2 regions of the Secundilactobacillus muriivasis genome follow, and region 1 is predicted to be linked to the other one. Evidence: predicted binding sites of a transcription regulator. Region 1 holds the regulator's gene; the other holds the start of a gene.

Region 1 (15,608 bases):
GGCAAAACCGGAGCCAATCATCAAGCAACCACTCAAACAGCAACGGGAGCAACAACAACCGGAGTCGCAGCAACAACAACGGCTCAAGCTCAAACGGGTCAGGTCGTTTCGGTGGCAGTTTGAACAATGGCGGCGGTCGTAACGGTGGTGGCCGCAACAACCGCAACAACAATAACCGGCGTCGGAACAATAACAACAAGAAGTACAACAAGAAGAACGCCCGGATCAAGGAAACCAACAAGCCAAAGGGTGCCCCAGAACGGAAGAACAAGGCGTTACCAGAAGTCTTGAACTACTCCGTTGGGATGAACGCCCAAGACTTAGGGAAGATCTTGCACCGTGAACCAGCTGAAATCGTCAAGAAGTTATTCATGCTTGGTGTGATGGTTAACCAAAACCAATCACTAGACAAGGATACGATTGAGATTTTGGCTTCTGAATACGGCATCGAAGCAGCTGAAAAGGTTGAAGTTGACGTTTCAGATATCGACAAGTTCTTTGAAGAAGAAGCCAACAACACGGATCACCTTGAAGATCGGCCACCAGTTGTGACGATCATGGGTCACGTTGACCATGGTAAGACGACACTGTTGGACCACTTACGTCACTCACACATTACTGCGGGTGAAGCCGGTGGGATCACGCAAGCGATTGGGGCTTACCAATTGAAGCACGAAGGCAAGACCATTACCTTCTTGGATACCCCAGGACACGCGGCCTTTACCGAAATGCGGGCGCGTGGTGCTGACATTACCGATATTACGATTTTAGTTGTCGCAGCCGATGACGGTGTGATGCCACAAACTATCGAAGCCATTAACCATGCGAAGGCGGCGGAAACGCCAATCATCGTTGCGGTTAACAAGATCGATAAACCAGGGGCTAACCCGAACCACGTTATGGAACAATTGACCGAATACGGTTTGATTCCTGAAGACTGGGGCGGCGACACCATCTTCGTTCAGATTTCGGCGAAGTTTGGCAAGAACATCGATGAACTGCTCGACATGATCTTACTTCAATCCGAAGTGTTGGAATTGAAGGCTAACCCACAACAAAACGCTGCTGGGTCAGTCATCGAAGCCAAGTTGGATCAAGGTAAGGGTTCCGTTGCAACCTTGTTAGTCCAACAAGGGACGATGCACGTTGGGGATCCAATCGTGGTTGGGAACACCTTCGGGAAAGTCCGGACCATGGAAAACGAACTTGGTAAAGAAATCAAGGTCGCAACGCCATCAACCCCAGTTGAAATTACCGGGTTAAGTGACGTGCCAGAAGCCGGCGATCGGTTCGTGGTCTTTGACGACGAAAAGACGGCGCGGGCAGCTGGTGAAGAACGGGCTAAGAACGCCTTAATGGAAGAACGACGCTCAAAGAACACCGTTACGCTGGACAACCTCTTTGATACCATGAAAGAGGGCGAAATCAAGGAAGTTGAAGTTATTATCAAGGCTGACGTCCAAGGTTCCGTTGAAGCATTGGCTAACAGTTTGAACAAGATCGAAGTTGAAGGCGTTCGGGTGAACATCATCCATACTGCCGTTGGGGCCATTAACGAAAGTGATGTGACCTTGGCCGAAGCAAGTAACGCCATCATCATCGGGTTCAACGTTCGCCCAACGCCACAAGCTAAAGCGCAAGCCGAACAAGACCAAGTCGACATTCGGTTGCACCGGGTCATTTACAACGCAATTGATGAAATCGAACACGCGATGAAGGGTAAGTTGGAACCAACTTACGAAGAAGAAGTGATCGGTCAAGTTGAAGTTCGTGAAATCTTCAAGGCATCTAAGATTGGGACGATTGCCGGTGGGATGGTCATTGAAGGCCACGTTTCCAACGACAGTGACGTTCGTTTGATCCGCGATAGCGTCGTGATTTATGAAGGTAAGCTCGGTAGCTTGAAGCGGTTCAAGGATGACGTTAAGGATGTTAAGCAAGGCCATGAGCTTGGGTTAACAATCGAAAACTACAACGACATCAAGGTAGGCGACGTGATCGAAGCCTACGTCATGAAAGAAGTGCCAATCGAGTAAGCCGGTTGGTTATTAAACTGAAGGTGGTGAAACCATGGCACATTATCGTGTAGGACGACTGGAACAAGAGATTCAAAGGGAAGTTAACGATATCTTATTGAAGCGGGTTCGTGATCCTCGAGTTCAAGGTATCACAGTTACCGGGGTCACTGTCACTGGTGACCTTCAGCAGGCAACGATTTACTACAGTATCTTATCTGATCTCGCTTCGGATGGTGAAAAGGCCGAAGCTGGCTTAACTAAGGCAACTGGCCTGATTCGAAGTGAATTAGGGTCGCGTTTAAACATTTACAAGGCACCTGAACTATTCTTCGAACGAGACGAATCAGTTAAATACGGGAGTCACATTGACGAGTTGTTGAACAAGTTACATCAACAAGAATCAGATCGTTAATTAATCATCAGGGCTGAGGACAAGACGCAAGTTTTGACTCAGCCTTTTTGTGTTCAAGCTATGATATACTTGAGCGTGAGACTTTAATCAGAATGGAGCGGTTAGTCATGATGGATGGCATTATCCCACTATATAAAGAACGTGGACTTTCAAGTCACGACTGTGTGAACCACTTGCGCAAATTATTGCACATGAAAAAAATTGGACACTCGGGGACGCTGGATCCGACCGTTGACGGGGTCTTGCCGATCTGTGTTGGCAGTGCCACGAAAGTCGTTGATTATTTAATGACGCACCGAAAAGTGTATCGGGGGAGTGTGACGTTAGGCTACGCCACTGAAACGGAAGATCTGGAAGGTGCAGAAGTGGCCCGAAAAGCTATCGAAGAGCCGTTTACGGATGATCAGATCGATGCGGTGCTCCAGAGCATGGTTGGCGAATTAAAGCAGATTCCGCCAATGTTTTCGGCCGTTAAGGTTAATGGCCGGAAGTTGTACCAGTATGCCTTGGCCGGTGAAGAAGTTGAACGACCAGTTCGGGTTGTTCAAATCAACGATTTTCGGCGGTTAGGGGCCAGTCGTTACGATGCAGCTGCTCAAACTCAGACGGTCGATTTTGAAGTGAGTTGTTCGAAGGGGACTTACGTACGGACCTTGGCAGTCGAAGTTGGGGAGCAACTCGGGGTGCCTGCAGTAATGTCGTCACTAACGCGCCACGAAAGCGGGGGCTTTACCCTCGAGGAAGCCTTTTCTCTAGACCAAGTTCGGGAAATGTATGCTAACGATGATTTTAGCTTTTTGTATCCGCTGGATCGCGCACTCCCCGATTATCCGCAGGTTGAGTTGACCGATGAGGTTTGGGAAGTTGTCCAGCATGGTGTCTGGCTATTGCAAGACGAAGTGGGCTTGGATGCGCCAATCATTGCGTTACGTTATCAGAATCAAACCAAGTGTTTGTATAAGTTAGTGGATCATAAATACAAACCACTCAAAATGTTTAGTACAAAGTAGAAAGTTGGGACGAGATTATGCAAGTCATTCAGATTCACCATCCGATGGCGCCGGACCAACCCTTGGACCAACCAGTCGTGTTGGCCATGGGCTTCTTTGACGGCGTTCACCGGGGGCATCAAGCCGTGATTAACCGGGCGAGAGCCATTGCGCAGGAACGGGGCATCGCGTTAGCTGTGTTAACGTACGACCACCATCCAGCGCTCGTATATCAACCGATGACGGCAACGAGTAACCGCTATTTAACGGTAAACACGCGTAAAATGGCGTTGTTTGAACAGTTAGGCGTTGAAATCGTCTATCAGGTCAGCTTTACTAGCCAGTTTGCGGCTTTAAAACCACAGGAATTCGTTGACCAGTATTTGGTTAAATTCCACCCAGAAGTTGTTGTGGCTGGGTTCGACCACACTTATGGGCCGAAGGATGTTGCCACGATGGACCGGTTAGCAGAATTTGCTCAGGGCCGGTTTGAAATCGAAACCGTGGGTAAGGCTGAGGATCAGGATAAAAAGATCAGTTCAACTCGCATTCGTCGGAATTTGGACGACGGTGACATTCAAACGGTTAATGAGTTATTGGGGTACCGGTACCGGACTAGTGGCACCGTGATGCATGGTGAGGCCCGTGGGCGGACATTAGGGTTCCCAACGGCCAATGTGAGTCAGGAACCGCATTATTGGTTGCCAGGTATCGGCGTGTACGTTACCCGGCTAAAAATTGGTGATAAGTGGCATTTGGCGATGACCTCGGTTGGCCACAACGTAACGTTTGGTGAAGGCCGTCCCGTGACGGTGGAGGCTAATCTGCTTAATTTTCATGAAGCCATTTATGGTGAAGTCGTGGATGTTGAGTGGTTGTATAAGCTACGTGGCGAAGTTAAATTTGAATCAGTTGAGGACTTAATTGCGCAACTTAAGCAGGATGCGATGGCAACACAACGGTATTTTGACGCCCATAAAAACGACAAATTAGCACTCGATTAATTTAATTGCTAAAAATTGCGGCGGAATACTTGACTTAAAAAACCGACTTTGATACATTATATATGTGTCTTAGCACTTGGATAACATGAGTGCTAAAAAAGAGGTGATGATCACGTTAACGGATAGACAGAAGATGATTTTAAAGGCGATTGTCCGCGACTACACGAGTAGCGGGGTACCGGTAGGGTCTAAGGCCCTAGCTAGTCAACTCCCAATGCGCGTGAGTTCGGCGACCGTCCGGAATGAAATGGCGGCATTGGAAGAACTCGGTTTGATTACCAAGACGCACTCTTCTTCTGGTCGGATCCCTTCAGTGAAGGGGTATCGTTACTATGTCGATCATTTAGTTCAACCAGATCCAATCAAGTCTAACGATATTGATTTAATCAAGTCATCGTTAGACGGCCAGTTCCTCAAAATTGATGAGATCATTGAAACATCGGCTAAGATTTTGTCCAACCTGACTTCCTATACAGCCTTTACGTTGAAACCAGAACTAAAGGAGAGCCGCTTAAGCGGATTTCGGTTAGTGCCGCTGGGACAACGCCAAGTGATGGCAGTGCTGGTGACGGATAACGGCGACGTTGAGTCACAGACGTTCAACATTACGCCGGATGTTACCGGAGAGCAGTTGGAGTCGGTGGTTCGGCTCATTAATGATCAACTGGTGGGCAAGCCACTGAACGAAGTGCTACAGGATCTTCAAACGAAGATTCCGTTGCAGGTCGTTCAGTATCTTCAAAGTCCAGATGGCTTCTTGAAGATTTTTGGCAACGTCCTTACCAAAGCCGCGCAGGAGCGTTTCTACGTTGGCGGACGGTTGAATCTATTGAACTTTTCGGATAGTAGCGACGTTGATGAACTCAAATCGCTGTATACGTTGATGGATCGAACGGATGACATGGCCAGTGTGCTGGGTCAGCCGTCGGATCACATTCAAGTGAAGATCGGCAATGAGATCACAAACGACATCTTGAAGGATTACAGTTTAATTACTGCAACCTACGAGGTTGGCCCGCATGGTAAGGGTGTTATCGCCCTGCTTGGACCGACCCGGATGCCGTACTCACGAATGATCGGGTTAGTAGGGGCCTTTCGACAGGAACTTGCGAAGCGGTTAATTGATTATTATCGATATTTTGATCAGTAGTAAAGGGGTGTTATGTGTGGCTCAAGACGAAGCAAACAAACAGTCGAAAGAAGCAGCAAAGGCCAGTGATTCAGCCGCAACTGAAGCTGAATCAACTGCAAAAGCTGATGCAACTCAAGCGGATCCTTCAGCACAAGCAACGGCGTCAGATTCGACGACCGATGCCACTAAACCGGCTGATGATGCGCTTCAAGCAGCGTTAACTCAAGTAGCTGATTTGAAGCAACAGTTAGACAAAACTTCAGATCAGTACTTGCGAGCAGAAGCTGAGATCAAGAACATCCAGGCGCGTAACAAGAAGGATCAAGCGGCGTTATCAAAGTATGATGGGCAACAATTAGCTCATGATATTTTGCCAGTCCTTGATAACCTTGAACGCGCAATGGCAATCTCCGTTGAAGGTGAACAGGGCGAATCCCTCAAGAAGGGGATCGAGATGGTGCAACAGCATTTGACCGAAGCCCTCACCCGCAACGGTGTCAGTGAGATCAAGGCTGAAGGCGAGAAGTTCGATCCGAACTTCCACCAAGCTGTTCAAACTGTTCCGGCCGAAAACGATGACCAACAAGACCACGTTGCACAGGTCTTGCAAAAGGGTTATCAGTTTAAGGATCGGGTATTGCGGCCAGCAATGGTCGTTGTTGCCCAGTAGCAACCAATCAAAAAAGCATAAATTCTAAGAAGAAGGTAAATCATACATGGCAAGTAATAAGATTATCGGTATTGACTTAGGGACGACGAACTCTGCAGTAGCTGTTCTTGAAGGTAGCGAACCTAAAATCATTCCAAACCCAGAAGGTGGTCGGACAACGCCATCAGTTGTTGCATTTAAAGATGGCAAACCATCAGTTGGTGAAGTTGCTAAGCGTCAAGCAATCACGAACCCGAACACGGTTTCTTCAATTAAGAGTCACATGGGCGAAGCCGGTTACAAGGTTAACATTGAAGGCAAGGATTACACGCCACAACAAATCTCAGCAATGATCTTACAGTACATCAAAGGTTTCGCTGAAGATTACATTGGCGACGAAGTCACCCAAGCGGTTATCACCGTGCCAGCTTACTTTGATGACGCTCAACGTCAAGCGACTAAGGATGCCGGTAAGATTGCTGGTTTGGACGTTAAGCGGATCATCAACGAACCAACTGCTTCATCATTAGCATACGGCTTGGACAAGCAAGATTCTGACGAAAAGATCTTGGTTTATGACCTTGGTGGTGGGACCTTTGACGTTTCCGTTCTTGACTTAGGCGACGGCGTCTTCGAAGTGCTCTCAACCAACGGTGATACGCACCTTGGTGGGGATGACTTTGATAAGACCATCATGAACTGGTTGATCGATCAATTTAAGTCAGCTAACGGCATCGACTTGTCAAAGGACAAGATGGCGATGCAACGGTTGAAGGAAGCTGCTGAAAAGGCCAAGAAGGACTTGTCAGGGGTTACCGAAGCCCAAATCAGCTTGCCATTTATCTCTGCTGGTGAAGCCGGCCCATTGCATTTGGAAGAAACGTTAACGCGTGCCAAATTCAACGAATTGACTTCTGACTTAGTTGAACGTACTCGGATCCCAGTTGAAAACGCCTTGAAGGATGCCGGCTTATCAGCTAGCGACTTAGACGTTGTCATCTTAAACGGTGGTTCAACTCGGATTCCAGCCGTTCAAGAAGCCGTTAAGAAGTGGACTGGTAAGGAACCAAGCCACTCAATCAACCCTGATGAAGCCGTTGCCTTAGGTGCCGCTGTTCAAGGTGGGGTCTTAACTGGTGATGTGAAGGACGTTGTGCTCTTGGACGTTACCCCATTGTCATTGGGTATCGAAACCATGGGTGGTGTCTTCACTAAGTTGATTGATCGCAACACGACGATTCCAACCAGCAAGTCACAAGTCTTCAGTACGGCTGCTGATAACCAACCAGCCGTTGATATCCACGTCTTGCAAGGTGAACGGCCAATGGCTGCTGACAACAAGACTTTGGGTAACTTCCAATTAACTGACATTCCTGCCGCACCTCGTGGGGTTCCTCAAATCGAAGTGACCTTCGACATTGACCGGAACGGGATCGTTAACGTTTCCGCTAAGGACAAGGGGACTGGTAAGGAACAAAAGATTACCATCGAAAACAAGGGCTTATCCGACGAAGAAATCGATAAGATGATGAAGGAAGCTCAAGCCAACGAAGAAGCCGACAAGGAACGTAAAGAAGCGGCCGATTTGAAGAACGAAGTTGACCAATTGTTATTCACGGTTGATAAGACCTTGGACGAAGTTAAGGGCAAAGTTTCCGACGACGAAATCCAAAAGGCTAAGGATGCTCGTGATGCCTTGAAGAAGGCCCAAGAGGACAACAACGTTGAAGAAATGAAGACGAAGAAGGACGATTTGAACAAGATCGTTCAAGACCTTTCCGTTAAGCTCTATCAACAAGCGCAACAAGAACAAGCTGCTAACGGCGCTGACGGTGCCGCTGCTGGGGCCGATGGCCAAGCAACTGGTGACAGCAAAGATAGCAAGGATGACGGTCAAACCTTTGACGGTGATTTCTCAGAAGTAGACGACGATAAGGACAAGAAGTAATCGTCCCTACGAATCAACGAACAGGAAGTCAAGGCTCAATCGTGGGCTTTGGCTTTTTGTTTCAGGAAATTTATGCTATCCTAATTAAGACTTGCAACGATTAAAATAAATGGCGTCAAGCGCAATGGAGGTTGAATATGGCTGGCAAGGATTATTATGAAGTGTTAGGGATCGCGAAAGACGCCTCCCAAGCCGACATCAAGAAGGCCTACCGGAAGTTATCAAAGAAGTATCACCCCGATATCAACAAAGCACCCGGGGCGGAAGCGAAGTTTAAGGAAGTTACGGAAGCTTATGAAGTCCTAAGTGACGAACAGAAGCGGTCAAACTACGACCAATACGGTTCTGCCGATGGCCCAGCCGGCTTTGGTGGCGGCGGTGCCGGTGGTGGTTACAGTGACTTTGGTGGCGGCGGTGGCTTCGGCGGTGGTTTCGAAGACATCTTCAGTCAATTCTTCGGTGGCGGAGGCGGCGGTGGCCGTCAGAACCCAAACGCGCCACGGCCTGGACGTGATCTGCAATACCAGATGACGTTGAAGTTCGAAGAAGCGATCTTTGGGAAGAAGACCAAGATCAAGTACAACCGGGAAGCGCAATGTCACACCTGTCATGGTTCCGGTGCTAAGCCGGGGACCACGCCAGAAACCTGCCACAATTGTGGTGGCTCTGGTTACGTGATGAGTGAAACCAACACGCCACTTGGCCGGATGCGGAGCCAACAAGTTTGTCCCGTCTGCCAAGGTACTGGTAAGGAAATCAAGTCGAAGTGCCCAACTTGTGGTGGTTCAGGCCACGAAGAAGAACGGCACGAAGTTGAAGTCAACGTCCCAGCTGGGGTCGATGATGGTCAACAAATGCGTCTTCAAGGTCAAGGTGAAGCCGGCGCTAATGGCGGCTCATACGGTGACTTATTCATTATCTTCAGTGTCCAACCAAGCAAGGTCTTCCAGCGAAATGGTGCCGATATCTACTTGGATAAGGACATCAGCTTCGTTCAAGCTGCAATGGGTGATGAAATCAAAGTCCAAACCGTTCACGGTGATGTGAAGCTGAAGGTGCCAGCTGGTACCCAAACTGGTTCCGTCTTCCGCTTGAAGGGTAAGGGTGCCCCAAGATTACGTGGTAACGGTAACGGTGATCAACGGGTAACCGTCAACATTGTTACCCCTAAGAACCTCAATAAGGCCCAACGGACCGCATTAAAGGATTTTGCGGAAGCTAGCGGTGATAAGGTGGTTCAAGGGAGCAAAAGTAATTTTTTTGACAAGATGAAAGATGCGTTTGATAACTAGATTGTAATTGAACGGGTCAATGACTGTGTCTAAATGAATAGCGCCTAGATTCCTGATTGGGGAATTTAGGCGCTGTTTTTGGTGCTGATTATTAACGCCAGTCACGAAAAAATCAACGATTAATAAACCCATATTAACCACTTAAATACGCTAATTAGCCGTACTTTTTTGAGAGTTGTAAGCGAATTTTTCGGGAAAATCACTAAAATGTTGACTTTTACTTTGCTTTTTTGACAAACTTCGGTTATACTAGCTTCTGCTTAGAAGTGAACTTCTAATTTTTCAAATCTTTCCCCCAGATCATGACCAGGTCTGGGGGTTTTTGTTTATCTTGCGTGATAGAAATGCCGTTAAACCAGCGTAATCAATTGTACATTGCTAGCTGGCTTGGTATAATGATAGGATATGAACTTCGTAGAAAAGGCAGGGATTTAAATGGATCTTGAACAAATGAAAGAACACCAACGGTATATCCGGAACTTCTCGATTGTGGCTCACATTGATCACGGTAAGTCGACTTTAGCTGACCGCATTTTGGAACTGACGGATACGGTGTCAAAGCGTGATATGCAAGATCAACTATTGGATAATATGGACCTGGAACGGGAACGTGGCATCACGATTAAGTTGAACGCCGTGGAATTAACGTATGATGCCAAGGATGGGCACACTTACGAATTTCACTTGATCGACACCCCAGGGCACGTGGACTTTTCTTATGAAGTGTCACGAAGCTTGGCAGCCTGTGAAGGCGCGGTGTTAGTCGTGGATGCTGCGCAAGGGGTCGAAGCCCAAACGTTGGCTAACGTTTACTTGGCCCTTGATGATAATTTGGAAATTTTGCCAATTATCAACAAGATTGATTTGCCATCCGCTGAACCAGAAAAAGTGCGCAAAGAAATTGAAGATGTAATCGGCATCGATGCATCAGAAGCTGTCTTGGCCAGCGCCAAGCAAGGTATCGGCATCCAAGACTTGTTGGAACAAATCGTCCACCAAGTTCCCGCACCAGATGGCGACCTCGAAGCACCATTACGAGCATTGGTCTTTGATTCAATTTACGATGATTACCGTGGCGTTGTGTTAAGCGTCCGGGTATTTGAAGGCACCGTTAAACCGGGCGATAAGATTCGGCTGATGAACAGTGGCTCTGAGTATGAAGTCACTGAAGTTGGGGTGAACTCACCAGGCCCAATCAAGCGCGATATGCTGATGGCGGGTGAAGTTGGTTACATCACGGCCAGCATCAAGGATATTACCGATACCCGAGTGGGTGATACGGTCACCAACGCCGCTCGGCCAGCTGAAAAGGCCCTCCCAGGTTATCGGGAAATGGCGCCAATGGTTTACGCTGGGTTGTATCCAACTGATAACGCTAAATACCAAGATTTGCGTGAAGCGTTGGAGAAGTTGAAGTTAAATGATGCTGCTTTGGAGTTCGAACCCGAATCTTCCCAAGCGTTAGGGTTTGGGTTCCGTTGTGGGTTCTTGGGCATGCTCCACATGGACGTGGTTCAGGAACGACTAGAACGCGAATTTAACCTTGATCTGATTACCACCGCACCTTCCGTTACTTACCGGGCCAACTTGGTTGATGGTACTGTGAAGGAAGTGGAAAACCCATCTGAGATGCCAGAAGTGGCTTCATTAAAGAGCATTGAAGAACCTTATGTCAAGGCCACGGTTATGGCGCCTAACGATTACGTTGGTGCTGTGATGGAACTGTGTCAACGTCGACGGGGCCAATTTGTGACGATGGAATATCTGGATGATTATCGGGTCAACGTCATCTACAAGATGCCGCTGTCTGAAATCATCTTTGACTTCTTCGATAAACTAAAGTCAAACACCAAGGGTTACGCTTCGTTGGATTACGAGTTGGACGATTACCAACAAAGTGATCTGGTTAAAATCGATATCCTGTTGAACGGTGACAAGGTCGATGCTTTGAGCTTTATCTCTCACCGTCAATTCGCCGAGAAGCGGGGTCGTGAGATTGCTGTGAAGCTTAAGGGCATCATCCCACGTCAAAACTTTGAAATTCCAATTCAAGCCGCAATTGGGGCCAAGGTGATCGCACGGACCAACATCCGTGCTTACCGGAAGGACGTTACCGCTAAGATCCATACTGGTGATCCTGACCGTCGTGCGAAGTTGCTGGATAAGCAAAAGCGTGGGAAGGAACGGATGAAGTCGGTTGGGACGGTGGATGTGCCACAAGAAGCCTTCATGGCCGTTCTGCAGACTGATGAGGATGATAACGGCGGTAAATAGGCGTTTATAGTCGGTTTAACCTGTGAAATTTTTGAGAATTTTCTGATTTTCACACTTCTTTCACACGGCAAAAACCACCTTTTCTGGAAATTATGATAACATTTACCGACTACTATCTTAAACTTAAAGAAGACTCACGTTGATAATTAACGTGGGTCTTTTTGATTTACCGCATAAATACTACTAGAGCAGCCATTTCAAAACTAGTAATTATCAAGCACCTAATGACAGAATGATTAACTTATCGTACAATAGGCTTAATTCGAAAAGGAGTGGTGGCCATGCAACAACCCGAAGAACAGTCAAACTCCCCACAACCACACCTAAAAAAGGTGATTGGGGTCTTTGGTGGTAGCAATATTTTAATTGGGATCATGATTGGTTCCGGCATTTTCTATATTGGGTCGTACGTGTTGGAACGGTCCGGAATGTCGATGGGGCTGGCTTTACTGGCCTGGTTGATTGGCGGGATTGTAACGTTGTTGGGAAGCCTGTGTTTCGCTGAATTAGGCGCGATGAATCCCGCAACTGGTGGGATCTACGTTTATTTATCGGAAGCGTACTCACCAATGGTTGGGTACATGTTTAACTTTCAGAGCATGCTGATTGGCGGTCCGGGGTCCATTGCGGCCATTGCGATTGCGTTGCCGTTAGCGCTGAAATCGCTGATTCCGATGAACGGCGTGGTGGTTAAATTGGTGGCAATTGGGCTGATTGTGATCTTTACGCTAATTAACTATTTTGGGGTGGATACCGGTGAACTGGTCCAAAATATTTTTAACGTCCTGAAAGTGTTGCCATTGATTCTAATTATTGTACTGGGCGTTTTCTGGGGCCACTACACACCACGGTGGTCGGTGGTGCAACAGCCTAAAGGCGGGAGTGCCGTTGATTTTATTCAAATGATTGCCTTTGCTGTGATCGCCTCGCTGTGGGCGTACGAGGGGTGGACAAACCTGAATACCGTTGCTGGTGAGATGAAGGAACCGCAAAAGAATTTGCCACGGGCACTGATTTTATCAGTCGGGTTCACTACCGTCGTGTACGTTTTGTTCAACTTGGCCATTTATCGGGCACTACCGTTTGGTCAGATCAACCACGCCATTCAGCACGGCCAGTTGTATTTAGGAACGGCGGTTGCTGAACGATTCTTGGGTCAGTTTGGGACGATTTTGGTAGCGGTTACGATGGCGTTGGCGATGATCAGCTCACTAAATGGGATGATTCTGGCGTTCTCGCGTTACTACTATGCGGCGGCTCAAGACCGGTTGCTGTGGAAGCCATTTGCCCACGTTCATGCTAAATTCCGAACCCCGGATGTGAGTTTGTTTGCCCAAATGTTGATCTCAATCGTGTTAGTTTTGACCCGTGAACTGGATCAATTAACCTCGTTAGTGGTCTTCTCGGGTGCAGTCTTTAACATGCTGTCGATTTTGGCCGTTCCGATGATGCGGCGGCGTCAACCAGATACGCCACGGCCGTACCGAGTTTGGGCTTATCCTTGGACGGTGATTATTGCCACGTTGGCTTTCTTGATAATTCTGGGGAACAACTTTATTGATGATCCGTTGACTTCGGTACTCGGATTAGCAGTGCCAGCTTTGGGGGCGGTTGTTTATTTAGGTTTCCGGCGGTATTATCGGGTGCATTAATGGTTTAGAAAAAATAGCTATTGGGATAATTGATGATGATCAAAATCAGGATTAGACTTCTTAAGAATTTAGGAATTCTAATTCTGATTTTTGTGTCGGGTTCGAAGATCATCAATTTTGGGTGTATCATAAAAGAAAAATCGTCATCAAATCAAAGCCCGTTTGGCATCGTAAACGTACTTTATCCAGAAAGGGAGTACAATCATGAAAGCAATTGTTCTGACAAAACCAGGCAACGCCGATGTTCTAAACTACACTACAGTACCAACGCCAACCGTCAAACCTGGCTGGTCGCTCATTAAAGTGAAAGGTTTCGGAATCAACCGCTCTGAGATTTTTACGCGAAATGGCTGGTCACCATCAGTTAAGTTGCCCCGAATCTTAGGGATTGAGGGTGTCGGCGAGATTGCTGAAACGACGGATGAGACCCGGTTACCCAAAGGGCAAAAAGTGGTCACACTGATGGGTGGCATGGGCCGTAATTTTGATGGGAGTTACGCAGAATTCATGCTGATTCCCAATCAAAACATTTATCCGGTCACAACGGACTTAAGCTGGTCGGACTTGGCCGCGATCCCTGAAACGTATTTTACAGCGTATGGGTCACTGCTCAACTTGAAGTTAACGGCGACGGATACCTTGTTGGTTCGGGGGGCAACCAGTGGTGTTGGTGTGGCGGCTGTTCAACTCGCTAAGGCAATGGCACCGGGAATTACTGTGACAGCAACAACCCGAAACCTAGCGAAGACTGACCGATTGATGGCTGCGGGCTTCGACGCTGTGATTGAAGACCGAAACAATCAATTGCAAACTAACCAACGCTTCAGTAAAATTCTTGAATTGGTCGGTCCGCTGACCATGGTTGATTCGATGAAAGTGCTGACCGAGAGTGGAATCGTTTGTATCACGGGTGAGCTTGGTGGTGTTTGGAGCGTCAAGGATTTTGATCCAATCGCGATGATGACTTCTGGCGCCTACATGACGGTCTTTAGTTCGGATGGGACGTATAATTCGGACGGGGTTTCTGAAGCCAAGTTTAATCAGCTCCTACAAGTCATTGAACAGCATCATTTAAGTGTTTCACCGGTGAAGACTTTCGATTTGGCACATACCGCTGATGCGCAGGCTTACCTTGATGGTTCGGATAGTTTTGGTAAGGTGGTTGTTTTGCCGTAAATTTCTGAGGGAAATGATGAGGTATTTTCAGGTGAATTGCACTGATTCAATTTGGCGTTGAAAGTTAACTACTTAAATAAAACGGGATTGAAATGCTGATGTGTTTAAGCAGTTCAATCCTGTTTTTGGTATGACTGGTTCAATCATTAACGGTTCATCATCCTTGAAATAATCATATAATAATTAAATTTAACTAATGCTATACTGAAATCAAGGGGGCATTAGGATGATTAAGAGATTTAAGGTGCTATTATTTTTGATGGGTTTATTAATTGGCGGTGGTACAATGATTGCTGCTACTGGCACGACTGCTCAAGCCAAAACGTCGCTACGCTATTTTCCGACCGCATTACGGCGAACTTGGTATCATTACGAGGATGGTCACTATAGCCGAATAACTTTTGGGTATAAGCACATGCGAACGACCGATTATTACGATGGTAGCTGGCATCAATATACTACCAAGATTCATGTGCGGAACCTCAACGCAACTCATGTGAGTCATCATCCATCGTGGGTGTTTGCGACCCTGTTGTATGCACATAAGATGCATTGGGTTAATTTGTACGGTTGGAACCAAGGTGCTGGCGATGGTGAGTATTATGGCGTCAAGATTCGTCATTATCGCGGTTACCGCATTCGGACATTAAGCACCGGTGGTGGGGCGTCATTATGGACGAGTGACCATTATTATGCGACTAGAAAAGTTGCCCGAAATTTGGGGACGCATCACTTTAGCGGCGTGCTGTATTATCCGGATTTTTAGTCTGATCAAAGAACTATATTTAAAAATTACTTCAGGAGAGCGATATGAGAAAAGCAGGACAAGTGTTGGGTGTGATCGCTATCGGATTAGGCTTAGGTTTAATTAGTAGTCAGTCAAATGCCGAAGCTGCGTCAACGAATACGACGCCAAAATCAATTCGGGGCATTTGGTATGCGCCACTAAGTAAGAAAAGTTACACGACGATGCAAGTCACAGCGCATGCAGTTAACTATTGGACGGTGAACAGTAAGGGGCATAGAATTAGTGCCAAACACGTGATGCTGTCGAATAGCGCC
Region 2 (15,608 bases), on a different contig from region 1:
AAATAACGGTAATGAAATACGGGAAATCATTGGTTAATTAATGAGTGAACTTATCTAAAATTAATTGAAAAGTCAATGAAAACAAACAAGTACGCGACTGAATACCAGTGTTACAACGCGCTTTATCAAACCTTAATGAAATTTAATTTTTGATTATCAATGGGGCGGTTGACTACTAAAATAGATAAGAAAACAAAATAATCTTAATTCAGTAGATTCGTAAAATTAGCGAAAAATTTTATAAATAAATGCACTGTTAATTCGAACGATTTTAACTAGCTGTCTAATTAGTTAAGGGGCTAATTTTAGCGGTCTGACGCCTATCTTGTGAAATAATAGTTAATTTTTGAGTGAAGATAAGACTAAAAGTACCGTCTGTATTTTATGTGAAAAAAGTATAATAAATCCCAATAAAAGGCCATAAAACCGCGATTGTGAGCAAGTCATCAAATTGAGCAAATCGCCAACTCAAACGTTTACAGCCGATGTCAATGGTGTTATGATACTATGTGAATTCGATAACATACAAACTATATTTTTAGGAGTGTCAATATCATGAAGGAAAACTTTGATTTCTTAATGCCTAGCGTTAACTTCTTTGGTAAGAACGTTATCAAGAAGATCGGTGATCGTGCCAAGATGCTGAACATGAACAAGCCATTGATCGTTACTGATAGTTTCCTGCGCGGCATGGAAAACGGCCCCGTAGCTCAAACCCTTGCTTCATTGGATGCCGCTGGTGTTCAATACGCAATCTACGATGGTGTTGAACCTAACCCTAAGATCCGTAACATTAAAGAAGCTAAGCAAGTTTACTTAGACAACAACTGTGACAGTATCATCACTGTTGGTGGTGGTTCTTCTCACGATGCTGGTAAAGGGACTGGGATCCTTTTGACTAACGGCGATGACATCACTAAGTTAGCCGGAATCGAAACTTTGGAAAACCCATTGCCACCATTGATGGCCGTTAACACCACTGCCGGGACTGCTTCAGAATTGACCCGTCACTGTGTGATCACTAACGAAGAAACGAAGTTGAAGTTCGTCGTTGTTTCATGGCGTAACGTTCCGCTTGTTTCCTTCAACGACCCAATGCTTGAATTGGACGTTCCTAAGGGCTTAACTGCCGCAACTGGGATGGACACTTTCGTTCAAGCTATCGAACCATACGTTTCAACTAACCGGAACGAAATTACTGACGGCCAATGTGTCGAAGCAATCAAGTTAGTTGAAGAAAGCCTTCGTGAAGCCGTTGCTAACGGTCACAACATCGAAGCCCGTACTAAGATGGTCGAAGCCGAAATGCTCGGTGGGATGGCCTTCAACAACGCTGACCTTGGTTACGTTCACGCTATGGCTCACCAATTGGGTGGTCAATACGACGCTCCTCACGGTGTATGTTGCGCAATGTTATTGCCAATCGTTGAAAAGTACAACATCCAAGCTTGCCCAGAACGGTTCGCTGAATTAGCTAAGATCATGGGTGAAAACACCGATGGCTTATCAACTCGCGATGCTGCTGACTTGGCAATCAAGGCAATGCGTCAATTATGTGACGACGTTAACATTCCACGTTCAATCAAGTCAATCGGCGCAAAGCCAGAAGACTTCGAATTGATGGCTGAAAACGCCTTGAAGGACGGGAACGCCTTCTCTAACCCTCGTAAGGGGACTAAGGAAGAAATCGTTGCTTTGTTCCAAGAAGCATATGATGCTGAATAAATAACAGAGTGGGGCATAACGCGTTTAGGTCCCAGAATGTAAGGTGAAAATGCCGTGGACTCCTGGTTTTGGAGTCCGCGGCATTTTTATCTTACATGGCCGGGGCCTGCGTTATGATCCACGTTTAGGCTAGATGGCAGTCTGGCGGTAACGTTGACTGATTCACGATATTCAGTTAAGAAAATCATTCGATGCTTACCAATATAAACGAATAACGATAGACCTGTAGATTTTCCAAATCGGAAATCTACAGGTCTATTATTATTTTTATTGCCCAAAGCAAATTTCAGTTTAAATGTCCCAAAAAACATGCCCCAAACACCCCAACCAACAAAAAATGCATCTAACTTGAAAAAATCAACCAATCCTTGCTATCCTAACACTGGCGGGGGATTACGCGCGCAAATCCCTCAAAAACTTTTAGCACTCTACAAAAGAGAGTGCTAATTACTTGCAAGTTTGACCAATACTGACTAATATATATTTTGTAAGGTTGGTTGATAGATATGAAACATTATTCCAGCAACCTTAGATAAGATCTGAAAGGGGTTTTTAAATATGGCACACTATTTAGCAAATCGAGACTTTAACGAATTGGATCCAATGAGCTTCTTTAATGATTTTGGCAACATTGGCAAGCGCTTCTTCTCTGATGACACGATGAAGACGGACATCAAAGAAACTGACGCAGATTACCAAGTATCGGCTGAATTGCCAGGATTTAAGAAGGACGGCATCCACTTGGACTACCGTGACAACACCCTCCGGATCAACGCGGTTCACAACTTGGATCGTGAAGATAAGGATGCTGACGGTCGAGTTCTTCGCCAAGAACGCAGCTCAAGCAACATCACCCGCAGCTTCTACTTGCCAGGGGTTGACCAAGATAGCATCAAGGCAACTTACGATGGCGGTATCTTGAAGTTGACGTTACCTAAGATGACTGAAGACAAACAAGATAGTCACCACATTAGCATTGACTAATCGTGATTTTCTAAATTGATTGCAAACTGAAAAATCGTTACTCGCCGATTGGTGGGTAACGATTTTTTTGTTTACGCTTGTGTCCAGCGTAAGGGTTGGGTGGATTTTGTGCGAAGGCTGTTTGTCGTCGCTTCGCTCGCCAAAGCCGCATTGAAAAATGCTCGTTCAGGCTACAAAATTCGGCGCCACTTAAACTGTCATTTCCAGGGTTCCTGAAGTTACAGAAACTTTTCAACCACGCGCTTTCTGGCCACCACGCCGAATGGTGCTGCGCGAGACTGAGAGCTGCATGCAAGGCGACATCGGTAAACCCGCCAGGCCCGGGCGCCTTCACCGATGTCGCCTTGCACACCGCTCTCAACCCGTCTCGCTCCGCACACTTACGCTGAACGCAAACGCCAACAAAAAACCGTTCAAGCCAACAACGCTTGAACGGTCAACATCCTATTTACCTAAAACACTACTCTCACTTTGTGGCCCATGAAACATCTTATACTGCTTACCAAGTTCGTAAACCAGTTCAGGATCGTTCCCGGTCCGCTCATTGCGGTTCAGCAGATCAATCATGCCGCATTCGTCTTCGCTAAGGTCGAAGTCGAGTTGGTGGTTTTCAACGATTCGGCTTGCCGTCTTGGACTTGGGAATCACGGCCAGGCCGTTTTGCAGGTGCCACTTCAAGATCAGTTGCGCCACGGAAACGTCGTGGTGGTCGGCCATCTTTTTGAGCATTTCGTTATCCAACGTAATCCCGCGACCAAGAGGACTCCAAGCCTGCGTGAGGATGTCGTTTTCCTTATCAAACTTAACCAATGGCCGTTGGTTGAGGAATGGGTGACATTCAACTTGGTTAACCACTGGCATTTCGGTTGCCTTGGTTTTCAGTAGCTCCAGTTGAGAGACGCTGTAGTTCGACACCCCGATGGATTTCACTTTACCGTCAGCCTTTAGTTTTTCCATTGCCCGCCAAGTATCGAAGAAGAACTTGCGAACCGGCCAGTGAACGAGTAGCAAGTCCAAGTAGTTCGTCTTGAGCCGTTGCAGGGTGTCATCGACACTTTCGATGGTGTGGTCATAACCCTGACTAATTTCAGCGACCTTGGACGTGATAAAAATCTGGTTCCGCGGAATTTGCAGGTTAACCAGACTTTGACCTAATAAATCTTCGTTCCGGTAGAGTTGCGCCGTATCAAACAGGCGATAACCAGCGTCAAATGCGGTCTTGATGCTGGTGTCCATCAGCTCTTGGGTGTTGATCAGGTAAGTGCCGAAACCAACGAGGGGCATCTCGTTACCATCGGCTAATTTAACAGTTTTTGGCGTTTCAGTTGTCATTTAAACAGACCTCCAATTTACATTCTCTTTCATTATATCAAAAGCGCTTACAATTCCTTGGAATTTGTTTAATTTCTATGTTAAATCCCGGTTTAGTACCAGTGTTTTCTGTACAATAGAGTCAAAGGACTCAATGTGGGAGGCGGTATGGTGGCACAGACGAATACGCAGGTCGGCCTCACGGCGGCAGAAGTTCAAGCCCGAATCCAGGCCGGCCAACAAAACGAACCGGCGCCTGCGCTAACGCGTTCGGTGAAGCAAATTTTTCGGGATAATTTACTCACGTGGTTTAACCTGATCAACCTCATTTTGGGTGGGTTAGTGTTCATTACGGGGAGTTATAAAAACCTGCTGTTTCTGGGCGTCGCAATTGTGAGCACCGGAATCGGCATTTTTCAAGAAATTCGGTCAAAACGCCAAGTTGATAAAATGAGCCTCTTATCTGAAGCGACTTACCGGGTGAAACGGGATGGTCAGGTGACAACGATGCATCAGGATGGAATCGTCCAAGACGACTTGTTGCTGGTGAGTCGGGGCGATCAGCTACCGGTTGATGCGGTGATTTTAGAAACTGCGGGGATCGAAGTTGATGAATCTCAGATAACTGGTGAGGCGACCGCCATCGCTAAGGCCAACGGTGATGCGCTGGTTTCAGGGAGTTTTCTGGTGAGCGGCCAGGCGGTGGTTCAGGTGACCGCGGTTGGTCATAAAAGCTTTATCAGTCAGCTTTCCAGTGAGGCCTCGACCGCAACGGCAACGAACAGTAGTCAGCTGTTAAAGACGATCAATCGGATTATTAAGGTACTGACGATCGTGATCCTACCACTAGGGGCCATTCTGATGATCTCGCGGTTAATGGGGCACAGCAATCTGAACCAAGCGATTCTGGGGACCGTTGCTGCGATGGTTGGAATGATTCCGGAAGGGCTGGTGTTACTGACCTCGGTTTCGCTGGCGGTGTCGGCGATGAATTTGGCACGAAAACGGGTGCTTGTGCGGGAGTTGCCTTCAATTGAAGGGCTTGCGCGGGTGGATGTGCTGTGCTTGGACAAAACCGGGACGATTACCAGCGGCCAGCTTAAACTGACGCAGATCGTGCCGTTAAATGGCACGTCAATTGAACAGCTTCGACCGCTATTAGGTGGTTTGGTGCGGGTCATTGGTGACGATAACGAAACGGCCCAAGCGTTGAAAAATGCGTTGCCGGATCCGGGGTGGACGGCCACCCGGGTGATGCCGTTCTCCAGTGCCCGCAAGTGGAGCGGCGCAGTGTTGCCACAGGGTAACTTTGTGATGGGCGCACCAGAATTCATGCTGAAGCGGGTGCCAGCTGATGTCGCCAAACAAATGACGACCTATGCGCAGTCGGGTTACCGGGTGTTAGGCATTGCGCAAACCACGCAACTTGAAGCGGATGATCTCGGCGAAGTGACATTGATGGGACTCGTTTTAATTGAGGACGAACTGCGGCCGAATGCGCAGACGACCTTTCAGTATTTTAAAAACCAAGACGTGGCGTTGAAGGTGATCTCGGGTGATAACCCCGTCACCGTTGCCAATATCGCGCAACGGGCGGGCATTGATGGGAGCGACCGGTTAGTCGATATGAGCCAGTTGGCGGCACCAATTGATTACGATGAACTGGTTGCCACGTACACGGTGTTTGGGCGCGTGACGCCAACGCAGAAGAAGCAGTTAGTGATTGCTTGGCAACGAGCGGGGCATACGGTTGCGATGACTGGTGATGGCGTAAATGATATTCTTGCGCTTCGACAAGCCGACTGTGGCATCGCCATGGCAGGTGGTAGTGAGGCGGCGAAGAGTATCGCTGACTTCGTGTTGGTCAACGCTAACTTTGATGCGATGCTGAGTGTGCTCAATGAAGGGCGCCGAGTGATCAACAACATTGAGCGGGTGGCTTCACTGTATTTGATCAAAACCATGTACTCGGTGGTGTTGAGTTTGATTTTTATCTTCATGGCCAGTGGCTATCCGTTCCAGCCAATCCAATTAACACCGATCTCAACGTTAACGGTGGGGATTCCATCGTTCTTTCTAGCGTTGGAGCCAAACTATCAGCGCATCACTGGCCAGTTTATGAAACAGGTCATGGTGATCGCATTGCCAGCGGCGATTTGCGTTGTGACTTATATCATGCTCATCTTCGGCGTGGGCGGCGGTGAATTGGGCCTGAGTTATGCGCAAACGTCGACTTTAAGCGTGCTGCTTACCGGAGCGGTCTGCTTCGTCGCGTTATTGATGGTCGCGCGGCCGTTGAACCGACTCAAAATTGGGTTAGTGGTGGCGATGGCGGTGTGCTTCGCCGTTGCCGTCCTTTTCATGGGCAAGTTGTTCTCACTAGTTTCATTATTTGACTGGCAACTGGCGCTGTACTACCTACCGCTGTTGGTGACGGTCTATCCGTTCTTCTACCTGGTCCAGGAGCTGTTAGGCAAGCGAGTATTTGCGAAAATCAAGTGGCGTTAGTGGAAAAATACAGAAAAAAGTCACATCTAGTGTTCATGACTAGTTATTAGCGTTATACTGTAATTAAAATAGTTACTAAAACCTAAAAGGAGCGTGGCATGATGGCTGAGTTTGATCAATACAACCGTTGGGAAACCCAAATGAAACAGGTTCGGTTACCGCACTGGCAGGAGTTACCGAAGTTTGATTTATATATGGACCAAGTGGTGGCGTTCGTGAACGATGCAATCGGCTCACTGGGCATTGACCCGATGACGCCAGCCATGATCAATAACTACGTTAAGCACCAGGTGATTATTGCGCCCGTGAAGAAGAAGTACCAGACGATGCAGTTGGCAGATCTGATTTTGATTGGGCTGCTGAAACCGTTGTTCTCAACGGATACGATTCGTCACGGCATCAACCAGGTAACGGCGGGAGACTTCCCCAAGCAGGCGTACGATAACTTCATTGATGTCCTTAATGAAGCGTTGTTACATCTTGGGGAACCGAAGTCGATCACCCCAGCAAAGACGTTGAATGAAAAGTTGATGCAGGTGGCGGTGGATACGATCATTAACCGAATCCAGTCGGAACAGTTATTGAAGATGATCGAAAAACCCGTTCGGAAGCTAAAATAGGGTTCAGTGGTCTAGCAAAAATACAGCTTATGAAAAAAGTTTTGAAATTAACGATAATTTCAAAACTTTTTTATTTTGGCCATCATTCCCGGTGTGACGCGGTTTATTCCAATAATCCGCGTGATTTAAACGATTTTTATGAAAACGGTATCATTTATAGTGATTTGATTCACAAAGTATAGAATTAAGCGTTTTCATTACTGATTTAATCAAGAAAACAGTTGTATACATTGTTGGATTAACGTTTTTAACCAGTCCAATTTTAATGAAAAATCGATGTAAATTGGTTATTTACATTTCAAAAATGTGTGATATGATTATTCATGTGAAAGAGATAACAAAGAACTTTTCATGACGGAGGCCTGAAAATGTTAAAAGAAACCAACTCAAAACCAACGACTAAAACTACTAAAAAGCCCGCAACTATCGCGGAAACGATTGATCAACTTGTTGAAAACGCGCATGACGCACTCTGTGCCATGGACGACTTCACCCAAGAAAAAGTCGACAACATTGTGCACCAAATGGCAATGGCCGGTTTGGATCACCACATGGAACTTGCCAAGTTAGCCTATGAAGAAACTGGCCGTGGGGTCATCGAAGACAAAGCCATCAAGAACATGTTTGCCACTGAAGAAATCTGGAACAGCATTAAGAACGACAAAACGGTCGGTATCATCAACGACGATCACGAACGTCAATTGATCACCGTTGCTGAACCACTGGGGATCATCGCCGGGGTTACCCCCGTAACGAACCCAACGTCAACCACGTTGTTCAAGTCATTGATCGCAGTGAAGACGCGAAACCCAATCATCTTCGCCTTCCATCCACAAGCCCAAAAGTCATCTGCAGCAGCTGCTAAAGTTGTTCGCGACGCTGCCATCGCAGCCGGTGCACCTGAAGGGGTGATCCAATGGATCGAAACGCCTAGCTTGGAAGCCACCCAAACCTTGATGAACCACGAACGGGTTGCCTCAGTTCTCGCAACTGGTGGTCCTGGCATGGTGAAGGCCGCTTACTCAACCGGGAAACCAGCCTTGGGCGTTGGTCCTGGTAACGGTCCAGCTTACATTGAAAAGACCGCTAACATCAAGCGGGCAGTGAACGATATCGTCTTATCAAAGACCTTTGATAACGGGATGGTTTGTGCTTCTGAAAACAGTGCTGTTATTGACGCCGATATCTACGATGACGTAAAGAAGGAAATGAAAGCTCGGAAAGTCTTCTTCATTAAGAAGGCGGACCACAAAGCTTTGGCCGATGCCATGTTTGATCAAAAACGTGGCGGCGTTAAGGGCCCAATTCCTGGGATGTCAGCCGTTGCCATCGCTAAGTTAGCTGGCATTGAAGTCCCAGAAGACACCAAGGTTTTAGCTGCCGAAATCAAAGAAGTCGGCCCTAAAGACTGGTTGTCAGCTGAAAAGCTTTGTCCAGTAATTTCAATCTACAAGGCAGCCGACCACACTGAAGGATTTGCACTCTGTGACCAACTCTTACACTTCGGTGGCCTTGGGCACACGGCGTCAATTCACACCTTGGATGACGATTTGGCAACTCAATTTGGAATTCAAATGAAGGCCAGTCGGGTCCTCGTTAACACGCCATCTGCTATCGGCGGGATTGGGAACATGTACAACGAAATGGTGCCATCATTGACACTTGGGACTGGGTCATGGGGCAAGAACTCCGTTTCCCACAACGTCTCATCATTCGACCTATTAAACATCAAAACAATCGCAAAGCGGCGGAATAATATGCAATGGATCAAACTTCCTCGAGTATACTTTGAAAAGACGTCAGTTCGTTACTTAGGCTCAATGCCTGGCATCAAGAAGGTCTTCATCGTTGCCGATGCAGTCATGATTGAATTGGGCTACGTTGATAAGGTCTTAGGCGAATTGAAGCGTCGCCCAGACGGCATCGAATACCAATTGTTCTCAATTACTGAAACCGACCCAACCACTGATACGGTTGAGAAGGGGACGCAACAAATGAACAATTTCCAACCTGACACGATCATCGCGTTAGGTGGCGGCTCACCAATGGACGCTGCCAAGGGTATGTGGCTCTTCTACGAGCACCCAGACGCAAGTTTCTTCGGTGCTAAGCAGAAGTTCTTGGATATCCGGAAGCGGACTTACAAGTTGGAAAAGCCAAACAAAGCGCAATTTGTTGCCATTCCAACAACCTCTGGGACTGGTTCAGAAGTAACGCCATTCGCCGTTATCACTGACGCCAAGACCCACGTTAAATACCCACTGGCTGACTACGCCTTGACACCAGACGTTGCCATCGTGGATTCACAATTCATCGAAACCTTACCAAAGCGGACGATCTCATACGCTGGGTTGGATGTCTTGACCCACGCCATTGAATCATACGTGTCAAACATGGCCTCAGACTACACCCGGCCATGGTCACTACAAGCCATCAAGTTGGTATTTGACAACCTGACCGCTTCTTACAATGGCGATTTGCAAGCTCGTGCTGAAATGCACAATGCGGCTACCATCGCCGGGATGGCCTTCGCCAACGCCTTCTTGGGTGTTAACCACTCGATCGCCCACAAACTGGGTGGCGAATTCGGCTTACCTCACGGCCTCGCAATTGCCATCACCTTACCACACGTGATTCGTTACAACTTCAAGGAACCACGGAAGCTGACCATGTGGCCTAAGTACGAATACTTCCGCGCCGACGAAGACTACGCTCAAATCGCGCGTTACATTGGCCTGCAAGGCAAGACCAACGAAGAACTCAAGGAAGCTTTGGTTCAAAAAGTGATCGAACTTGCGCACTCCGTTGATGTCACGCTTAGTTTGAAGGCCAACGGCGTTGATAAGAAACACCTCGAAGACACCGTTGATAAGCTTGCCGAACTGGCTTACGAAGATCAATGCACGACTGCTAACCCTAAGGAACCTTTGATCGGGGAATTGCGTCAGATTATGCTTGATGAGTATGACGGCAAGGGTGTTGAAGATTAGTTAACTTGAATTGCTGAAGCTCTGGAGATTATTCTCTGGGGCTTTTTTTGTTGTCGCTTGTGTCCAGCGTAAACATTCTTCTGTTTGATTTGTGAAGTGCGGTGATTTGCGTGCACTGGCGATTCCGGTAAGCGGCTAGGTTCCTGCTGTGGGGCCGGCCTGAGCCAAAGGGCGGTCTCAGTCCTCGAATTCAAGCCTCGCCAAAACCCGTGCGAGTCTTGAATTCGTCCCCGATAATTGGTGGTTGTTGGAAAAAACACCAACAATCACCAATTATCGCGACACAGCATCCACCTAGCCGCTTACCGAAATCTTACATTGGCGCAATTCGGTACTATTGTAGACCATCTCAAGCGCTTAACTGGACGTCATGCTACACAAGTATGACAGCGGTTGATGTTAACTCGGTAAACAGCACAATCGGTCAGCAGTCGTCATTTCCGTGATAAACAAGTCTAGCCTGAACATTGACTCAACCCGCTTGAATGTACTGCTGACCCGATGTCGTTACGGTGCCATTCAACACTTGCTGAGATGTTTGCGATTGTCAGCGTACGATAGTTTGGCCCTCCATGATAAATTTTCGGGAGTGCGGTACCGATGCCGAAAACCCGCAAATAAGAGGTCGGTCAGAAAATTGGGCTCAGCCGTGAAATTTCACTTAGCTGGTGAACTTCCAGCTTAGTGAAAGGCCGAATTCTGAGACGTGTTTTTCCGGCTCAGAATCGTGCCCACGGCGTTCCAGCCCAAATTTTCTGACCGACCGGTTGTGCACACAATATCACTCATGATTAACGCGCCAAAGAAGCCAAATTTCACAAATTTCGCACACTTACGGTGGACACAAACGACAGCAAATACGCATAATTTCTCCAAAGAATCAGCAACTACTCAAAATTTAATTTTTAAATTATTTGAAGAAAGAACCGCTGGCAAGGTAGATGAATATCACGCGTTCGTTTATAAAAATAATTTCGACTCTGGTGAATAGTTGAGCAACCCAAAACGCAATGCTGAAGCGGGATGACTCAGCATTTTAGAAAGCGCTTACTTGAATGGACTTTGGAATTTACCACCTACGCTTTAGGTAAACGTTAACCTAAATTTACCATATCTCTCCTGATATTGTTTATAACAGTGTTCTCATCAACGAATAAAGATTATTGACAAACATTTGGTAAACGTTTACCATAATTTTCGAAAGCGATATCACTTTTAACAAACGTAGCGAACCAACATAAATTTAAGCGGACTGGCGCACCAGCTCAGTCGCTATGGGAGATGGCAATCATGACGTTAATTTTAAATACTTGGGTTTTTGAAGCTGATGTGAAGCAGGGGGTTAAGCAGGCTGATTTAGTCGATCGGGTTGCGCGACTTGGTGCTGATGGAATTGAAGTGCGTCGGGAATACTTTACGGATCTAGCCACTGAATTACCGGCCGTTGCGGAACGGGCGAAGGCGCACGGATTAATCGTAAACTACAGCGTGCCGGATGAAGTGTTCGTTGAAGGCGGTCAGGTGAACCCGAAGTTAGGCCAGTACTTTGCGGAAGGGCAAACGATGGGCATCAGTAAGATCAAGTTCAACACGGGTGACTTTGCCCACTTCACTGGCGACCTTGCCACGGCGTTTAGCGACTTACCGCTGGATGCGATTGAAATGAACGTGGAAAACGATCAAACGGCCGTTTCTGGAACGGTATCGGCAATCAAGACGTTCTTGGATGCTGCACATGAAGCTGGCTTAACGAGCTTAGGGTACGTTTACGACCTTGGTAACTGGGCCTTTACGCACGGTGATGCGATTGCGAGCGCTAAAGCGTTGGCGCCTTACACCCACTACATTCACTTGAAGAACACAGCTGAAACGGCTGGCCAACTTGAAACTACTGATGATCTGGCAACCGGCATTTACGACTGGCAAACGATCATCGCAAACTTACCAACCAACGTCCAGTACGCCTTGGAATACCCAATGGCATCGGACGACCAAATTACCGCTCAAATTGCGTTATTTCGAAAAGGAGTAGGTGCATAACTCATGTTATCAACGATTAGCGCCATTCTACTGTTAATTTCATTCGCTGGCTTTATCTGGTACGTCGTTAAGGGCGGCAACCTGATGATTGGGTTCTTCGTGATGGCGATCCTCTGGTCGATCTTGGGCATGGTGCCCGCCGACCAGGTGATTCAAAAGGTATTCGCTGAACCAGCCTTGAACTACGGACCAACCATTATCTACATCGTGTTTGGGTCCTGGTTCGGCCGGGTATTGGTGGAAAGCGGCATTGCCCCCGCTATTTCGGAGGAAACCAACAAGGTCGGTAAGAAGAAACCGCTGATTGCCGGCATTCTGGTCATTCTTGTAACCGCCTTGATTTTCGTTAGTGCTTACGGCGTGGGTTCCGTGATTGCGATTGGCGTTATCCTGTTGCCAATCTTGCTCTCGGTTGGGGTACCGCGGGATTTAGCCTTATCCGTGTTCTCACTGTCAATCGGGGCGCCGATGTACTTGAACGTCGTGCTCTATAACCAAATCAAGGCGTTCTTCCCTCACGCCCAGTATGGTGGCAAATACCTGATCTTCGGCGCGGCCGCCATGGTCGTTCAACTGATTGCGGTTGTGATCCTGTTGCTCCTCAACCGGAAGCGGATCGACCCCAGCAAGGCTGATGAAAACTTGAAGATTATCGGGGCTGAAACGGGGCAGGACAGTGAAACCAAGCGGATGCCTAAAATTGCCTTTATTATTCCAGTCGTGCCCGTGCTGATGAACATGTTATTCAAATGGGACGCCATTCCAGCGCTGACGCTGGCCACGTTACTGGCAATCTTCCTCACGGGTAACATGAAAAATTTCAAAGACTTTACGAACTTCTTGAACAGTACGATTCAAAAATCAATTAGTGACATTGCCGGGTTGATCATGTTCTTGATGGCCTTGATCATGTTTAGCGGCGCGGCTTCGATGGATGCCGTTCGGTTCCGGCCACTGTTTGCGGCGATTCTGCCACACAGCCACTTAGTGTTGGCACTGGCGTTTGGGATCTTAGCACCACTAGCGCTTTTCCGGGGACCGTTCCACGTGTGGGGCGCCGGGGCAGCTACGGCGGCGGTGCTATCAGGAACGGGGTTGTTCAACGATGCCTTCTTGCTACCATTGCTGTACGTGCCAACCTTACTGGCTGTTTCAACGGATATCACCCAGTCCTGGAACGTTTGGGGCTTGGACTACATGAAAGTCGAATCAAAGGATTTCTTAAAACTCGGCGTTCCACTGATGTGGATCGTCTCGATCATTAACGAAGCACTGGTTTTCTACTTCTTTGGCTAACCATTACAAAACGAAATGAGGTAACGAACATGAGTGAAGTCATTACAATTGGTGAACCCGTCCCAACCTTTGCGTCAACTGAACCGGATGCGTCCTTAGTCGACGCCTTGGAATTTCATAAAATTCTGGGTGGCGCTGAACTAAACGTTGCGATTGGCGTCCAACGTCTGGGGCATTCCGTCGAATACATTTCTCAAGTGGGTGATGAACCTTTAGGCGAATACGTTATCAAGACGATCAAGGCGCACAAGGTGGGGACAACCTATATCAGCGAAGACCCGGACCACTGGACGGGCCATCAACTGAAACAGCTGGTAACTAAGGGTGATCCGGCGACGTTTAACTACCGGAAGAATTCAGCAGCGAGTCATTTGACCAAGGACGTCATTGAAAAAGTCTCGTTGGACGGTGTTAAAATTGCCCATATGTCAGGCATCTTCCCCGCCATTTCAGACACCGCTGAAGAAACTTTCCGGACGTTGCTGAAACGCTTGGTTGATCAAAATATCCTAATCACCTTTGATCCGAACTTGCGGCCATCACTGTGGTCCAGTCAAGAGAAGATGATTGCAACCATCAACGAACTAGCTGGTTCAGCCGATATCGTGATGCCGGGCGTTAGTGAAGGTGAGATCTTGATGGGCTCAACTGATCCAGAGGCGATTGCCGACTTTTACTTGAAGGGCGCTCGGACGCAGGTGGTGATCGTGAAGGTTGGCCCAGCCGGGGCTTACGTGAAGACGAAGGCCGGTGAAAGCTTTACGGTTGCTGGGTTCAAAGTGGATCACGTTGTTGATACGGTTGGTGCTGGTGATGGTTTTGCGTTAGGCGTTATCACGGCGCTGTTGGAAGATAAACCGTTGAAGTCGGCCATTCGCCGGGGCAATGCGGTTGGCGCATTGCAGGTGCAAACGGCTGGTGATAACGATGGTTACCCAACACCAGCTGAACTGGCGGCATTTTACGAACGAGAAGGAGTATCAGAAGATTGAAATTACAAGTTGCGATTGACCGCGTCCCGTTGGCGTATGCGGTAGAGATGGCTCAGAAGCTGGATCCGTTGGTTGATATTATTGAGTTCGGGACGTCGATTCCGAAAGACTATGGGCTGTTGGGAATTAAGGAAAGTGGCTTGAAACTACAGCACGCGCAGTTACTGGTCGATTTAAAAACGATTGATGAAGGCGTCTACGAGTTTGAAAAGGGCTTTGAAGCTGGCGCCGATATCTTGACGGTGATGGGTGCCTCTTCCCTAGATACGCTGACTAAGGTGGCGCAGGTGACGGCGGATGCTGGTCGGGATATGCTGATCGACTTAATGGAAACGACGCCTGAGAAGAAGGCGGAGATTGCAGGCTTTGACCAAGCGATTTACGGCATCCACCACGCTAAGGATATTGAAGGGGATTTTGATGCGGTTGAAACGACCGCACAGTTCTACCAACAATTCCCTAACGTCAAGCGCATCGCGGTAGCAGGTGGTATCAACCTAGATACGGCTGAGCGGTTAGCCAAACAGGGCATCGCCGAGAGTGTGATCGTCGGTAGTGGCATCATGAAGGCCGTAGATCCAATCGCAGCAGCAAAACAATTTGTGGAGGTTATCAAATAACGATGACAGTAATTGACCAAGTTTTAGGTGAAATCAATGAAGTAATGGGTAAGGTGGACGAAGCGCAATTGAGCCAAGCAGAAGCACTGATCCAAAAGGACAAGCGCATCTTCGTGCTGGGCGCAGGTCGCTCAGGCTTAATGGCGAAGGGCTTCGCAATGCGGTTAATGCACATTGGCTATACGGTATTTGCGATTGGCGAAACCATCACGCCATCTGTCCAAGCAGGCGACGTTTTAGTGGCCGTTTCGGGTTCTGGCAAAACGGCCAGCATCGTGGAATTGGCAGAAAAGGCCAAGGCTAACGGCGTAACGGTCGTTAGTGTGACGAGCAACGCCCAATCCCCATTAGGCCAACTAGGCGACGCAACCATCGTGGTCCCAGGCGCAACGAAGGCGGGCGATGGGGTCAAATCCATTCAATTATTAAGCACGTTGTTTGATCAAAGCGTCCACGTAACGTTGGACATTTTGTGCTTGATGCTTAGCCGGCGGGATCATGTGTCGAATGATAGTGCGGCGG

What was found. Region 1 encodes HrcA, which represses chaperone genes, less so after heat shock. Its sites were predicted from a motif close to TTAGCACTCNNNNNNNNNGAGTGCTAA; they were not measured.
Region 2: the regulator HrcA is predicted to act here: its motif matches at 2,146-2,172, upstream of ACYVR3_RS03615 (Hsp20/alpha crystallin family protein).

Annotation. Positions count from the first base shown of each region.
Region 1 is NZ_BAABMI010000035.1:42,924-58,531, reverse strand. It holds gene infB (translation initiation factor IF-2) at 1-2,036, shown strand, start outside; gene rbfA (30S ribosome-binding factor RbfA) at 2,071-2,430, shown strand; gene truB (tRNA pseudouridine(55) synthase TruB) at 2,541-3,440, shown strand; gene ribF (riboflavin biosynthesis protein RibF) at 3,458-4,423, shown strand; gene hrcA (heat-inducible transcriptional repressor HrcA) at 4,530-5,573, shown strand; gene grpE (nucleotide exchange factor GrpE) at 5,590-6,225, shown strand; gene dnaK (molecular chaperone DnaK) at 6,272-8,152, shown strand; gene dnaJ (molecular chaperone DnaJ) at 8,290-9,444, shown strand; gene lepA (translation elongation factor 4) at 9,880-11,718, shown strand; gene ACYVR3_RS09460 (APC family permease) at 12,000-13,370, shown strand; gene ACYVR3_RS09455 (alcohol dehydrogenase catalytic domain-containing protein) at 13,575-14,546, shown strand; gene ACYVR3_RS09450 (hypothetical protein) at 14,773-15,312, shown strand; gene ACYVR3_RS09445 (hypothetical protein) at 15,357-15,608, shown strand, end outside.
Region 2 is NZ_BAABMI010000013.1:42,659-58,266, forward strand. It holds gene ACYVR3_RS03605 (iron-containing alcohol dehydrogenase) at 556-1,725, shown strand; gene ACYVR3_RS03610 (hypothetical protein) at 1,812-2,090, opposite strand; gene ACYVR3_RS03615 (Hsp20/alpha crystallin family protein) at 2,284-2,709, shown strand; gene ACYVR3_RS03620 (aldo/keto reductase) at 3,154-4,041, opposite strand; gene ACYVR3_RS03625 (cation-translocating P-type ATPase) at 4,192-6,528, shown strand; gene ACYVR3_RS03630 (DUF1836 domain-containing protein) at 6,630-7,148, shown strand; gene adhE (bifunctional acetaldehyde-CoA/alcohol dehydrogenase) at 7,517-10,138, shown strand; gene ACYVR3_RS03640 (sugar phosphate isomerase/epimerase family protein) at 11,429-12,178, shown strand; gene ACYVR3_RS03645 (gluconate:proton symporter) at 12,182-13,474, shown strand; gene ACYVR3_RS03650 (sugar kinase) at 13,504-14,466, shown strand; gene ACYVR3_RS03655 (orotidine 5'-phosphate decarboxylase / HUMPS family protein) at 14,463-15,086, shown strand; gene hxlB (6-phospho-3-hexuloisomerase) at 15,089-15,608, shown strand, end outside.